One region of the Shewanella colwelliana genome, then DNA from elsewhere that is predicted to be linked to it. Evidence: predicted binding sites of a transcription regulator. Region 1 holds the regulator's gene; each other region holds the start of a gene.
What was found. The regulator LexA, encoded in region 1, represses DNA repair genes until DNA is damaged. The targets are predictions, from matches to a motif close to TACTGTATNNNNATACAGTA.
Positions count from the first base shown of each region.

Region 1 (5,026 bases):
AGGGGGAAAAGACTAAACAGTTCGGTTTAGTACCATTAACAATCTATCTTCACCTGCACCAAAATAGTCCTTTTCAAGATTCACCTCTACAAAGCCCAGCGCCAGGTAGAGGTAACGAGCTGGATTGGTTGGTGCAACGGTCAACTTAATGCTTGCAACAGACGCAGGCACTGTGGCCATAGCATCTAAAATTAAACGCTTACCCACGCCATTGCCCTGTGCTGACCTTGCCACGGCGACAGACAATAGCCAAGCGCAATCGGCTTGTTCACTTTGCGCAATCAGAATGTATCCAAGTAGTGAATCTTGCTGATCAACCGCAACCTTTAACCCCGAAGGCCAACAGTCATAACACTGTCGAAAAAAGAAATCCGGATAGCTATGCGCACCGAAGAGTTGCTGCTCAAGCTGATAAACGGCAAGCAGTTCGCCCTTGTCAATTGGACGAACCGTTATGAATTCTGAACTATTCACTAACTAACAGTTCATCCCACGGAAGATGAGTCGATCCAACAACGATAAAATTAGGATTCTCGAGCGACTCTCTTTCGTTATAACTCAAAGGCTGCAGTTCGAGGTCCATGACCTGCCCCCCAGCCTCTTCAATAATGATTTGCGCAGCACCTGTATCCCACTCGCCCGTTGGACCAATACGCACATAGCAATCTGCACGTCCTTCGGCAACTAAACAGCTCTTTAATGCTGCACCACCCAACACAACCAGGTCACAATGTCGTGACTGATTAAACAGTTTTAGCACTGACTGTGGATCTTGACGGCGGCTCACCGCTAAACGCAAAGAAGGTTCATCATCACAGGTCAACTGACGACTAGAAATACGCAACTCACCTTTACAGGAACGCTTATAAGCCCCAAGGCCTGCAATGGCATAATAGATCACCTCAGTCATAGGTACATACACTATGCCCATAATAGGTCGATTATGTTCAACCAAGGCGATGATCACTGAAAAATCGCCACTACCTGCAATAAACTCGCCCGTTCCGTCTAAGGGGTCAACCAACCAATATCGCTGCCATTCAGCACGCTCAGCAAAAGGAATATCGGCATCCTCTTCCGAGAGAACGGGAATATCAGGCGTTAACTTAGTTAGCGCAGAAGTAATGATATTATGGGCCGCAATATCGGCAGACGTCACCGGGGTATTATCAGACTTAACTTCCTTATCAAAGTTACCCTCTAAGTAGATATCCTTGATCGCTATGCCTGCCTCAACCGCAATGGCTATTGCCTGCTCCACATAATCTTCTGGCTTCATCACAACTCCAACAGCCTAAACAGGCAATGCATATATGATAATTTGTAGTAACTACTTTAGTTTTAGATGTTTCTGCGCCAAAAACAAGGCGCTAACGCTTCTCGACTCAGAAAAGTCCCTTTCAGACAAGAGTTCAGACCACTTGCTCAATGGCCAGGGCACCACCTCGATAGGTTCAGGCTCATCGCCCTCTAAACGACTCTCATACAGATCTTCAGCGATAAAAATCTGCATTTTGCTAGCAAAATACCCGGGCGCTAAACTCAGCTCCATTAAATGAGTTAAGGTTTTAGCACCAAAACCTATCTCTTCTTGTAGCTCACGATTGGCGGCTTCTGCTGGAGTTTCACCAGGATCAACTAAGCCTTTGGGGAACCCCAGCTCATAGCTATGCGTCCCCGCTGCATACTCACGCCCTAAGAGCAATTTATCGTCCAACACGGGCACTACCATCACAGCGCCACGGTTATTGCCCTTCATTCGCTCATATTGACGTTCTACCTGATTGGAGAACTTCAGATGCACTTGCTCTATCTGAAACAGACGGCTTTGTGCAACAACTTTAGTATGTAAAATTTGCGGCTTTTTGTCCGACATGGATGTTCCTGATAAAAATGGCGTTTGCTTAACAGTTCAATCTTACTATGATGTGCTTAATCCACAACTCTAGCGATGGAATTTTTTTACTTCTCATATGTTTCCATGGAATAACATAGATACCGTGCTCCTCGATATGGACGGTACACTACTCGACCTTCACTTTGACAACCACTTCTGGTTAAGTGTTGTGCCACAAAGCTTGAGCAGAGAACGAGGGATCAGCCTAGAACAAGCCAATGCCATAGTTGAAATCGCCTATGACAAGGTTTTTGGAACTTTAGAGTGGTACTGTATTGATTATTGGGCTAAAGAATTGAATCTAAATATTCTGGCTCTACACCAGACAATGGTCGACAGGATTCAATTAAGACAAGACAGCCTGCCATTCCTCGACGCACTCGGAAAAGCAGGCAAAAAAAGAATCTTAGTTACTAACGCACACCCTAATAGTCTAGCGCTTAAGCTGGAACACACTGACCTGGCAACCGGGCTAGACGCTATCATCTCAAGCCATGAAACTGGATTTCCTAAAGAGCATCCGCAATTTTGGGCTGCCCTGTTTAATCAATATCAGCTAAATCCCAAACGCTGCTTATTTATCGATGATAGTGAGGCCATCTTAGCCGCGGCGAAATTAGCTGGGGTCCACTATCAGCTTGGTATCAAAAATCCAGACAGCCAGAAGCCCCATAAAATTTTTACTGACTTTCCTGCGATTGATGACTATCAGCATCTGCTTGATGAACTTAATAAGCAAAATTAGCAGCATAAAGCCTTAACCTATGGTCATCATAGCAATAATTTGGTTAATACTTGCGCTACAATAAATACTGTATATACTAACAGGTACTGTATGGAAAGACAGGAACTTTAATGAGACCACTAACCCCAAGACAAGCCGAAATTTTAGACCTTATTAAGCGCAATATCGCCGACACAGGTATGCCACCAACCCGAGCTGAAATTGCACGACGCTTAGGCTTTAAAAGCGCCAATGCCGCAGAAGAGCACTTAAAGGCGTTGGCTAAAAAAGGCTGCATAGAGATCATGCCCGGCACCTCACGCGGAATAAAACTGACGCAGGAAGATGAACCTGAAGAGCTTGGTTTACCACTGATTGGCCAAGTCGCTGCCGGTGAGCCTATCCTAGCTCAAGAGCATGTAGAGCAGCACTACAAGGTCGATCCATCCATGTTCCGCCCGAGTGCAGACTTTCTTTTGCGAGTCCGTGGCGACAGTATGAAAGATATCGGTATTTTAGAAGGCGATCTACTCGCAGTGCATAAAGTTGAGCAAGCGCGTAACGGCCAAGTCGTAGTAGCGCGTGTTGAAGATGATGTCACCGTAAAACGATTCGAAAAGAAAGGAAATACTGTATACCTTCATGCTGAAAATGAAGAGTATTCACCTATTGTTGTCGACTTATCCACCCAAAGTTTAAGCATTGAAGGCTTGGCCGTTGGTGTGATCAGAAATGGAGATTGGCAATGAACAACTTAATAGGCAATGCACCGCGTCATCCAGGTCTATGGGTTGAAATGGGTGACCAGATTAAGCACAGCCACAATGCAAGCATATCGACAGTATCCAGTGTCACACAAGGCAAACAAGAACTGCAGGCATTAACACCACAGCTTGCAAGATTGAGCCAACAAGGTCAGTGGGTTGTACTTATTAGTCCGCCGAATATTGGCTATAAGCAGATGCTGGCTGATGCTGGCGTGCGCATGGACAGAATTCTACTGGTTCACACCAAAGATGAAGTTGAAGCGTTATGGGCTATGGAAAAAGCACTCACTAGTGGCACATCTAGTGCGGTCATTAGCTGGACTCACACCCTTGACGAACGTGATAACCGACGTCTGCAGCTGGTTGCAAAAAACTGCAGTGCACTAGGTGTCGTGATAGAAGAAGGCAATGTTCACTTGCCATCTGCCGCACACAGTTCAGATGATTTAGCCATGCAGCAAGGTTCGCTATTTTCATCTCTGCACTAGCATCTGCAAGAACACTTTCCATACGCAAGCCCCTAACGGGGCTTTTTTTGTCTCTGTTTTTTTTAGAAAAATAAAAGTAAAAGTGATCTTGATCAATATTTGAACACGCATTAAGTTAGTAACAGATATCAACGATTATTTGTTATATCCGAACAATTTAGTTGTCGGCTTCTTTACACTTGGCAGAGTAAACAGCGCCTTGGAATTGAAACTGAAATTCGCCTGATATATTCAGCCGTAAGTGCAAGCGTGGTCACCACCAGCAATAACAATATCTACACCACCAGCGCACTTTGAAGTCATCGTTGCTTTTTTGGGAACTGAAGAGTTTGCATAGAGCCGAGACATACTGTGTGGCTCTTCTTTGTAGTTGCCTTCGCAATTGACAGAGGAGAAGTCTAGTGAAGCAAGTGTTGTATAGTTTGCTGGCGTTACTGTTTACGCCCCCCATACTCGCAGCCGATATGCCCCTAAATATGACCCAAGGGGTAACAGAGATTAGTGGCAAGGTGTTTAGTCTACACATGACCATTCTCTACATCTGCTGTGCCATCGGTGTCGTGGTTTTTGGCGTGATGATCTATTCCATCATCAATCACCGACGCTCAAAAGGCGCCGTTGCGGCCAATTTCCATGAGAGTACTAAGGTTGAAATAGCGTGGACGGTTGTCCCCTTTGTCATACTCATTATTATGGCAATCCCTGCAACAAAGACTCTTATCGCGATGGAAGATCCCAGTAATGCGGACATCACCATCAAAGTCACCGGCTCTCAATGGAAGTGGCATTACAGCTACTTTGACCATGACATAGAGTTCTTTAGCTTGCTCTCTACTCCCAGAGAACAGATTGAAGGCACAGAAGCTAAAGGTGAAAACTATCTTTTAGAAGTAGACAAGCCACTCGTGCTGCCGATTAACAAAAAAATCCGTTTCCTCATGACTTCTGACGATGTCATACACTCTTGGTGGGTACCTGCCTTCGCTGTCAAAAAGGATGCTAATCCTGGATTTATCAATGAAGCTTGGACCCGTATTGATAAACCTGGCACCTACCGAGGCCAATGTGCCGAGCTTTGTGGTAAAGACCACGGCTTCATGCCTATTGTCGTCGAAGCATTATCAGAGGCAGATTTTGAAAGCTGGATACA
Region 1 covers NZ_MCBT01000004.1:41,463-46,488, reverse strand. The annotation lists gene BEL05_RS02060 (GNAT family N-acetyltransferase) at 13-474, opposite strand; gene cysQ (3'(2'),5'-bisphosphate nucleotidase CysQ) at 467-1,279, opposite strand; gene nudE (ADP compounds hydrolase NudE) at 1,331-1,876, opposite strand; gene yrfG (GMP/IMP nucleotidase) at 1,974-2,642, shown strand; gene lexA (transcriptional repressor LexA) at 2,753-3,370, shown strand; gene BEL05_RS02035 (cell division inhibitor SulA) at 3,367-3,876, shown strand; gene coxB (cytochrome c oxidase subunit II) at 4,278-5,026, shown strand, end outside.

Region 2 (5,026 bases), on a different contig from region 1:
GTGGATACCTCGACAGTGGCGATAATATAGTTGTTGCCTATCCTATCGCTATTCCCGTTGCGGGGGCTGAGTGGTCTTTAATTGTCGAAGTGTCGAAAGAGGATGCATATAAAGCTGCCATGGCGATGGATATCGCGATGCAAGAGATGGCTGCCTCCTTAGGGAGTTTATTGCTCATCGTTGGTAGTATTGTGTCTGTGATTGCGGTGGTGACCATCAGCATAGTGATCCGCAGTATTATTGCGCCGCTCAAGGTGATTCAAAGTCGGGTTGAAAACTTGGCGAGTGCCGAAGGTGATTTAACTCAGACCATTACGGTTGAGTCTCACGCTGAACTCATTGCCTTAGGCAGCGGTATTAATGGTTTTATTACCAAGCTAAGGTTGCTTATCGCGGAGCTTAAAGAACTTGCAGAGCGCTCTCAAGGAGAGAGTCAAACCGCAGCGGGTATTGCCGAGCAAACTCGTGAGAGTGTGAATAGACAATACAGTGAAATAGAGAGTGTTGTTACCGCGGTTAATGAGATGAGCGCAACAGCACTCGAAGTTGCTAAGGCTTCTGAGCAGACTGCGATGGAAACCGAAGCGATGACCGCGAATGTCAAAAGTGGCGAAGAGAGTTTAAGTCAGGCGATGAGTTATGTGACACATATGTCGCAAGAGTCATTGCTTGCTAAAGAGGCGGTCAGTAAGGTTGCAGAAAGCAGCACAAACATTAGTAAGATTCTTGAAGTAATTAGTGCGATAGCAGAGCAAACAAACTTACTAGCGCTGAATGCGGCGATTGAAGCCGCTCGTGCGGGTGAGCAAGGGCGTGGCTTTGCTGTGGTGGCCGATGAGGTTCGGGCATTAGCTTCCAAAACTCAAAGCTCTACCGATGAGATCAGTAAGCTGATTGATTCGCTGCAGCGGGAAGTCAACAGCGCGTCTAATATCATAGACCAAGGCGTTAATGGGGCACAACGGGCGGTAGAACAGACTGAGATGGCGTTAAGCTCACTCAATACGATAGTTTCTCAAATTGAGGAGGTCTCGTCCCAAGTCACTCATATCGCGACGGCAGCCGAGGAGCAAAGTGCTGTCACCGAGGAAGTTAATCGTAATATAACTGGTATTTCAGACTCTGCATCGGAATTGGCGCGTCTTGCTGATGAAGCGCAAGCTAGCAGCGTCAGTTTGGCCGATCTCGTCGCGCAGCAGCATCAGCAACTTGGTAAGCTCAAGACGTAGTTGTGATTGAATACACAGACGATTAACCCTTTAGTCGACAAGTAAAGCCCATGCTCATGATTGAGCATGGGCTTTACTGTTTATGGTTTTCAAAAGATGGCATGCTCGTCTTATCAATGAAAACCCGTATCTCATCATTGGGTCTTTGTGTTGTTAAAGGCATCCGCAGATAACGCAAACTGCCAACGGTAAATATCTAATAAAGCGTTGGTTTTACACTGTTGTCTACCTTGTAGTGTTTGGGGCTGGTAAAAACTGTTCTGGCAGAAAGCACAGAACAAATTAAACAGATGCTCACTTCACTGCAATAGTCGATGTCGCTGTAACCACATCAGTTACATAAAGCGTCGCGATCAGCCAAGAGACGGTAAGCCTATCAATGAAAATGACCGATACGCTTAAAAATATTCAACATCAGCTGTCAAATCATCCTTGATGAGCCATCAGATTTTTGAGGTGGCTGAGTTAGCCGCTGGAGAGGGTGCTGAACGATGTATTGTGGTCATTTCTGAAATGGCTGAAAACAGCAGTTTAGTGTCACAACGCGCCCATAAGGCAAGTGGTGAAATTCATTTATTGACCCAATATTTAGGCGTTGCAACGGCAAAATTCTTTATATAGCTTAGCTGTGTTAGCGAGTTAGACAAGATGTACTCCCCATACGAGTAACCAAATTGAAAACAGTAGGGTAATGGTGCAGCGATTGATACTTTGCTTGATAAAAATGCCGATTAAGGTCGCTAGGGTCGTTATAGGAATGACTAGCGTCACCAGCAGTGACTGAGTCCAAGGGCTAGTATCAATTAGCGGTACAACAAGCATAAGCAAACCACATGTGGCGAGGAACTGATAGATCACCAATTGGTCCAAACGGGGTTGATCAGTTAGTACAGGGGTTAGCATAGTCATGTCCGTTAAGTGCTTTAAGAGATGTCTACCATACCCGCAAATGATAATAGTTCTCAACTGTATTTACATTGTCAGATAAATATCTTTGCTAATGTAATCATCGCAAGCAGGGGTTTACCAAAGAGCATATAGCATAGATCACTCTGACAGGGACTCGTCCTATTATGGTGCTAAGACGCTAATTAGCGCGAGCTTGTGTTTGCAGTCTCACAATTCCTAGGTTAAAGTTACTGGTAATTTATACAGTGATTGTGCCAATTTATGATCTTATACATTGCCGAGAAACCCAGTCTAGGGCGAGCCATTGCCGAAGTGTTACCAAAACCCCATAAAAAAGGGGACGGGTTTATCACCGCCGCAAACGGTGATTGTGTTTCTTGGTGTATTGGTCACCTACTTGAGCAAGCTGAACCTGATAGTTACGACCCGGCGTTTAAATCCTGGAAGTTCGAACATCTACCTATTATTCCTCAGCAATGGAAAATGAAGCCAAAGGCTAAAACCAGAGGCCAGATAACGGTATTACGAGGCTTGGTTAAACAGGCGAGTGTCTTGGTTAATGCAGGTGATCCTGATCGCGAGGGACAACTACTGGTTGATGAGGTGATTGCCCACTTAGGGGTTAAAGGTGACAAACTCAACCAAACCAAACGCCTACTTATTAGCGACCTTAACCCACAAGCGGTAAAGCGTGCCTTGGGTCAGCTACGTAGTAATCGAGAGTTCATTCCATTATCAACCTCTGCATTAGCCCGCGCCCGTGCTGATTGGCTCTATGGCATGAATATGACTCGCGCCTATACCATTCAGGGGCGTAAAGTGGGTTATCAAGGGGTGTTATCCGTTGGGCGGGTGCAAACACCTCTGCTCGGGTTAGTCGTTCGCCGTGATGAGGAGATTGCCAATTTTGTTAGCAAACCTTTTTATGAAGTACTGGCCAATTTAACGACCGATAGGGGCGAGGCATTTCAGGCCAAATGGCAGCCAAGTGAAGCATGTCAGCCCTATATGGATGAAGATGGTCGGGTGCTATCTAAGAAGTTAGCTGAAAATGTTGTCAATCGCATTAGCCAGCAACAGGCCGTGGTGATGGATCTGCAAAGCAAAGATAAGCAGCAAAATCAGCCACTGCCGTACAGTTTGTCAGCGCTGCAGATAGATGCCGCAAAACGCTTTGGCATGAGCGCTAAAACAGTATTGGATACCTGTCAGTCCCTTTATGAAAAACATAAACTCATTACCTATCCTCGTTCAGATAGCCGTTACCTGCCTAAAGAGCAGTTCTCTTTAGCGTCAAAAGTGGTCGATGCTGTACTTAAGGGGGCCAGTGAATTAGTACAAGGCGTTGATGCACCCAATTGCAGCATCAAGTCCAAAGCCTGGGATGATAAAAAGGTTGATGCTCATCATGCGATAGTTCCAACTGAAAAAGTGGCCAATCTGTCTAGCCTGACTCAAGGTGAAAAACAGATCTATTTGCAGGTCGCACGTCAGTATTTAGCACAATTTTATGGACCATATCAGTACCATGAAACACAGGTCGTTGTGGATATTGCTAATGGTCGATTTACCACCAAAGCTAAACAAGACAAAGCGTTAGGTTGGAAAAAGCTGTTTCCACAAAGAGGTAATGGTCAGTCAAAAACTGATGATGACACTGAGTCGCTGCAACAACTGCCACCGTTAATTACAGGGCAATTGCTTCAATCTGGTCAAGGCGAATTAGTAGAAAAAAATACCCAAGCACCGAAAGCTTTTAGCGATGCGACTTTGTTAGCCGCAATGACAGGGATTAGCCGCTATGTGACAGATCCTGAGATTCGAAAGATATTAAAAGAGACTGACGGCTTAGGCACTGAGGCCACCAGAGCAGGTATTATTGAGTTGTTGTTTAAACGGGGTTTTTTGCAGCGACAGGGGAAATCAATTGTCGCAACAGAGGTGGGTAAGGGATTGATAAACAGTTTGCCACTTTCAGCGAGCACCCCAGATATGACCGCACTTTGGGAAAGTCATCTTAATGCAATTAGCCGTAAAGAATCAAAGTATCAAAGCTTTATGACCCCATTAGTCACCTCGCTTACGCAGCTCATTGAGCAAGCCGGCGCGCAACTGCCGACATCATTACAGGGGGTAAAGAGCACGGCTGCACCGTTTAAAAAGCGTCGTTATAGTGGAAAAAACTCAGCGGCTAAATCTGGTGGACAAAGCTATACTAACGCCACAAAAGGACGGCGAAAAAGGCCTGCTTAAGGTTGCTGGCAATCGTCTTATCCGTTAGCCAGTACCTTTAAATTGATTGCTAATAGGGTCGTAACTAAAGCCTGCTTCACTTAATTTTTGCTCTAATAGTTCACTCGCAATATCAAGCTCATAGTAAAGTGCTTCTCTGTCGTGGCAGTGCAAACGTAATTGCTCGTTGACGATGCCTAACAGCACATCGCCACTAAGCTGAGACAATTGATAATCCATTGTGACGGCTCGCTATCTAGTTGGCTGTTGTTTAGGTGTAGCCCAGTAGGTAGCGGGATGCCAATATCTTTAGCGATTTTGTTGCAGATTATCCTGCACGCAAACTTAATATATCTGCCAAAACAATTGGTTCCGGGTACTGGCGAAACCCAGTATCTTGTTGATCAATGGCATAGATTGACATCCTATCAGCCAGCTCATTACCCTCAATGCCAACATGTGCGGCTACGTGAGAGATTTTCAGTTGTGACTTGATGTCATCATAAAGCGCATGGGCGGTTTGAATAATCGCGAGATTGGCGATGTCGCCAGCGGTTTTTCTTTTCCAACCTTTGGCTTTCCAGCCATAAGCCCAATTGGTGATACAGTTTAACGAATATTGCGAATCACTATGGATATGAACGCTATTTCCTATA
Region 2 covers NZ_MCBT01000048.1:55,457-60,482, forward strand. The annotation lists gene BEL05_RS18020 (methyl-accepting chemotaxis protein) at 1-1,229, shown strand, start outside; gene BEL05_RS18025 (hypothetical protein) at 1,665-1,850, shown strand; gene BEL05_RS18030 (hypothetical protein) at 1,869-2,132, opposite strand; gene BEL05_RS18035 (DNA topoisomerase III) at 2,400-4,391, shown strand; gene BEL05_RS18040 (DUF4250 domain-containing protein) at 4,416-4,610, opposite strand; gene BEL05_RS18045 (ribonuclease H family protein) at 4,699-5,026, opposite strand, start outside.
Region 2: the regulator LexA is predicted to act here: its motif matches at 2,367-2,386, upstream of BEL05_RS18035 (DNA topoisomerase III).

Region 3 (5,026 bases), on a different contig from region 1:
CCCTGACGATTAAAAGTTGCCCCAAGAAAACCTGGTACGGTTTGCGACTCAGCTAACCTTTCGCCCTCAATCAGTGCCTTGGGGTCGATATTAAAAGTACGAATAATAGAGGGGTAGAGACTCTTAAAATCTAGTACCAAAATATGTTGGTACAGCCCCGGAACAGAGTCCATCACATATCCACCAGGGCTTTCTATCCCATCACTGGCAGGACGACTTGGGGCCACAAATCCTGCACGATGTAGATAGGGTAGGTAGAGATTATTAAAGGCTGCAACCGAGCCACCCACACGCCCTAACTCCAATCCCGTGAGACGTGAACGCTCCATGGCAAACTCGGTAAGATGTGTTTTTTTAAAAATGTCCCAAACTAAGCGGCTATCGGTTAGATTGTAATGCGCCAAGGCTAACTTATCGTGCTGAAACAACTCGGTAATTGACTCACCTCTATTTTCCACTTTATCAATAGCCTTGCCCTCCCCTAAAAGCTGACGTGACACATGCTCTAAGGAGAAACTATCAAACTGATAAAAAGCCGCCTTTAACCAATCGATGCCATCTAACACCACTCGACCAGGTAGAATTAATGTCTCAGGCCTATACTTGTCTTCAACCTTCCAATTGAGAAGCTCATCGCCTCTACCTAATGTTAAGGCAATATTATGGTACTTGGCACGGCGATAAAGCAGCGCGATATCGAACGTCACCACTGCCCAGCCAATGATAATGTCGGGGTCTGCTTGCTTAAACCAAGCAACCAGTCCATGAATCAAGCTCGCTTCATCCTCTACCCAATCAATATAATCTACCGATTGTGATTGAGGACTATCGCCCACCATGATGACCTTTGCTATCATCTCTCCTGTATCGGACTCACCATAAAGTGCGACGCTGTATAGCTGGCCATCCATAGCACATTCAAAATCCAATGATACAATCGACATCGTTATCTTAAGATCACGCTTGCGTGCTCTGCTGGCTGTAAACGTTGGCAATGCACGAGCCGATGCGGCTTGGCCAATAAACTCGGCATCTAAGGCAATAAACCGCTCAATGAGGTAACGTTGCTCTGGTCGAATATCGGCCTCAAATAACTCAACGCCTAAATCATTCGCTTGGCGTACTAGCTGCCGAAAAGCTTGCCCCGTTTGGCTATAGATAGCACTAACACTTTGGTGACTGAAGCTACTCAGCCCAAGTTCTTCAATACGAACGGACGCTATCGCGCTTAAACGAGGTGCCTCATGAGCTAAACAAAAACAAACTCGCGCGCTGTCGTTAACCACCACTTTAACCGGGCCGTCTATCGTTTTTACATAGTACAGCAGAGCGTTACCCGAATGATGACGAGTTAAAATCCGGCCTTTTACTGTCTCCTGTATGCTGTTTTTACCTATCTCACTCAATGTTTTCCCAACTCTATCAATTGCCAAACTCTGTGGTTTAAAGTGAATTACCACTTAAAATAGTCACGATAACGCTTCTTAGGCTATGTAATCACTGTTATTATGTACAGCTCTATTTATCTGCAATGTGCTTTCATGTTATCAGCCGACGTCAAAACTCAGATCCGCACTATCTATAAAGATATTGCTACAGCCCTACCTAACTTTCGTTCTCGCCGAGAACAAAACTATATCGTCGCTGAGATCTCTAAAACATTAGCGGGCGAATATGACAAGCATAGGCGCATTATTGTGGTCGAAGCAGGTACAGGCATAGGTAAATCGCTTGCCTATATTCTGGGTTCTATTCCTCTGGCATTAGCAAGTAAGAAAAAAGTCTGTATCGCCACCGCGACAGTGGCATTGCAGGAGCAGTTGTTGAACAAAGATTTGCCTTTTTTCTTACAGCAGTCAGGGTTAGATTTTACCTTCGGCTTAGTTAAAGGTCGCCAACGTTACGTCTGTTTAGCCAAGTTGGAAATGCTCATCGGTAGTGACGATGGCACGCAAATGGCGATGTGGCAAACTAAGCCCGATCACAGCCAAGTAGAGTTATTGCAAGGCTTATTAAAAGATTTCCATGAAGGCCGCTGGAATGGTGAACGCGACACCTTAACCACCCAACTGCCTGATCATTTATGGACGCAAATAGCCTGCGACAAACACAGCTGTCATCGACAACTGGCAAGCCACAGAAACTGTCCGTTCCATAAAGCCCGTGAAGATATTGATAATTGGGATGTACTGATCGCCAACCATAGCTTGCTCTTTGCTGATCTTGAGCTGGGTGGTGGTGTTATTCTTCCTGATCCAGAAGAACTGTATTACATTATCGATGAAGCTCATCATCTGCCAATAGTCGCGCGTGATTTCTCTAGTGCGCAAGCAACGCTGCGCGGGGCCATTGACTGGTTAGAGAAAATAGGTAAAACCAGCGCCAAGCTGCAAAACCAATTAAAGAGCAATCACATTATTGCCCCGGCACAAGCGATGCTCGACCATATTAGCGATCTAACCAGTTTGCTAAACCAAGTGGCACAGTATTGTGACGGACAAAGCGCCGCTTTCGATAACCCTGAAAACCGCATTCGTTTTGAGCATGGTAAGCTGCCATCAGCGCTAATCATTCAAGCTGAAAACCTTGCCAGCGCCTCTAACAGTGCGCTGAAACAGTTTAACAAGATGCTAGCGTTACTGAGTGAATCTATCAAAGACGGTGAACTCCCCAAGCACCAAGCCGAACAGCTTCTCAGTGAAACCGGCTTTATGCTGCAGCGACTGGAAAATTTACAGAAGCTATGGAAAATGATGGCCAAAACAGATAGCCCTAAAGGCGCTCCGATGGCCAGATGGGTTGAACAAATTGTCGGTAAGCAGCCCGACTATCTGTTTAATGCCTCCCCCATTGAAGTCGGCTTTATGCTTGAAACTCTGCTATGGGAAAAAGCGGCAGGGGTAGTGCTTTGCAGCGCCACACTCAGGGCGTTGAATAACTTTAACCACTTTACTCATCAAGTTGGTCTATCCATTAACGACGGCAGTCGCTACCTGGCTATGGATAGTCCTTTCGATTTTAAACAGAACGCGACCTTATATCTGCCCCAAATGCGCACCGAGCCAACGGACGATCGCTACACAGACGAGCTAGCCGAGCAAATATTACAGCTTATCGAGGGTGAAACCGCGACATTAGTGCTGTTCGCATCCTATTGGCAGATGGAAAAAGTATCGGATATTGTGCGGCCTAAAATTAAAGTACCACTGCTCATACAAGGTGAAGACTCGCGCCAACAACTACTGAGCACCCATAAACAGCGCTGTGACGCTGGTGACGTCAGCATCATCTTTGGCACTGGCAGCTTTTCTGAAGGGTTAGACTTACCGGGTGACTACCTCACCAACTTAATTATTACTAAATTGCCCTTTGCCGTCCCCACCTCGCCAGTAGAACAGGCGCACGCAGAATATGTAAAAATTAAGGGCGGAAATCCGTTCTTACAATTAACGATTCCCGATGCGTCGCGTAAACTGATTCAAAGTTGTGGTAGATTACTACGTAAAGAGGAAGACTACGGTAGAATAACCATTTTGGATCGTCGACTCGTCACTAAGCGATATGGAAAGTCACTACTCGATGCACTGCCCCCCTTTCGCCAAGTTATAGAATAGGATCACCATTGGATTTATTGTTAGAACCGAGCAGCTGGGCGATTCTTGCCGCGATCGGGTTTATCGCTGGCTTTATTGATGCGGTTGCTGGTGGTGGCGGATTACTCTCTATTCCGGCGCTATTAACCACCGGCATTCCTCCCCATGTTGCCTTAGGCACTAATAAACTCGCGGCGAGCTTTGGCTCCTCCATGTCGGCATTTACCTATTATAAGCAACAGTTTTTTACCCCAAGATTTTGGTACCAGGCCGCCATCGCGACATTTATCGGAGCAATATTTGGTACTGGTGTCGTCTATTTAATAGATAATCAATGGCTTGAAAAATGGTTACCCTTGATGATCATATTTATTGCTATCTACACGCTGGTAAAACCCAACGCAATGGGCTCACCTTCGTTTAGCGCGCCGACTCAAGCTCCCGCAAAAGTAAAACAGTGGATTCAGGGACTGTTATTAGGTTTTTATGATGGTTTTGCTGGCCCAGGTACTGGCGCATTTTGGACCATCAGTAGTGTGTCACAATATAAGTTACCCGTGCTCGAAAGCTGTGGATTAGCGAGATCGATGACTTGCATCAGCAACCTAACGTCCCTTGTGGTTTTCTTTGCTCTGGGGCAAGTCAATATCACCATAGGTTTATCGATGGGGTTATGTATGATGTTAGGTTCCTTTGTCGGCGCAAGAACGGCGATAAAATTTGGCGTATCCTTTATCAGACCGCTATTTATCACCATAGTGATTTTAATGGCAATAAACCTCGCTTGGAGTGCATGGGCATGAAAAACGCTGAACTAATCCAACGTTTACGAGTCCAACTCAAACAGTTAGAACAGGAAGTACTGCAACACGACAGCCAATTGGTCAAAGGCCAGCGCAATCTATTGCAAGATACTGAACGTTTTAACGAAGGGCTATTCAATCAAACTGGCGCACAATTAGCGCCATGTATTGGCCAACTGAGTAAAAAGATTTCCCAATTGGAAAAGCTACTAAAGGGGAATATCTCGACTGACACTATATTGTTAAGCTGTGAAGGGATCCAAGACAGATTTACAGCCGTTCGCCGAGCTCTTAACACGACAACGTTAAACGTGAAATCTGCTGAACAACAGCGCGCATCACGATTTGCCAACGCTAAAAAGCGTCGTCAACAGTCCCATGCAGAAAGCGGTTTTGGGTGGATTGCTACAGGTGTGATGCACAATAGTCATCAATTGTATGATGAACTCAATAAACATATGAACTGGGTTCAAACATTTGAACAAAAAATTGAAAATTTACAATCAAAGCTTGAAAACTGTCATAGTGCTGACAAAATTGCACTGCAAAATGAGATACTTTTAGTCCATCGTCGCTTAGGGAAGTGTCGACAAGCTATTAGCTATATAGAAGATCGCATTCAGGCGTTTG
Region 3 covers NZ_MCBT01000016.1:23,894-28,919, forward strand. The annotation lists gene BEL05_RS06445 (DNA polymerase II) at 1-1,406, opposite strand, end outside; gene dinG (ATP-dependent DNA helicase DinG) at 1,542-3,614, shown strand; gene BEL05_RS06455 (sulfite exporter TauE/SafE family protein) at 3,623-4,396, shown strand; gene BEL05_RS06460 (primosomal replication protein) at 4,393-5,026, shown strand, end outside.
Region 3: the regulator LexA is predicted to act here: its motif matches at 1,499-1,518, upstream of dinG (ATP-dependent DNA helicase DinG).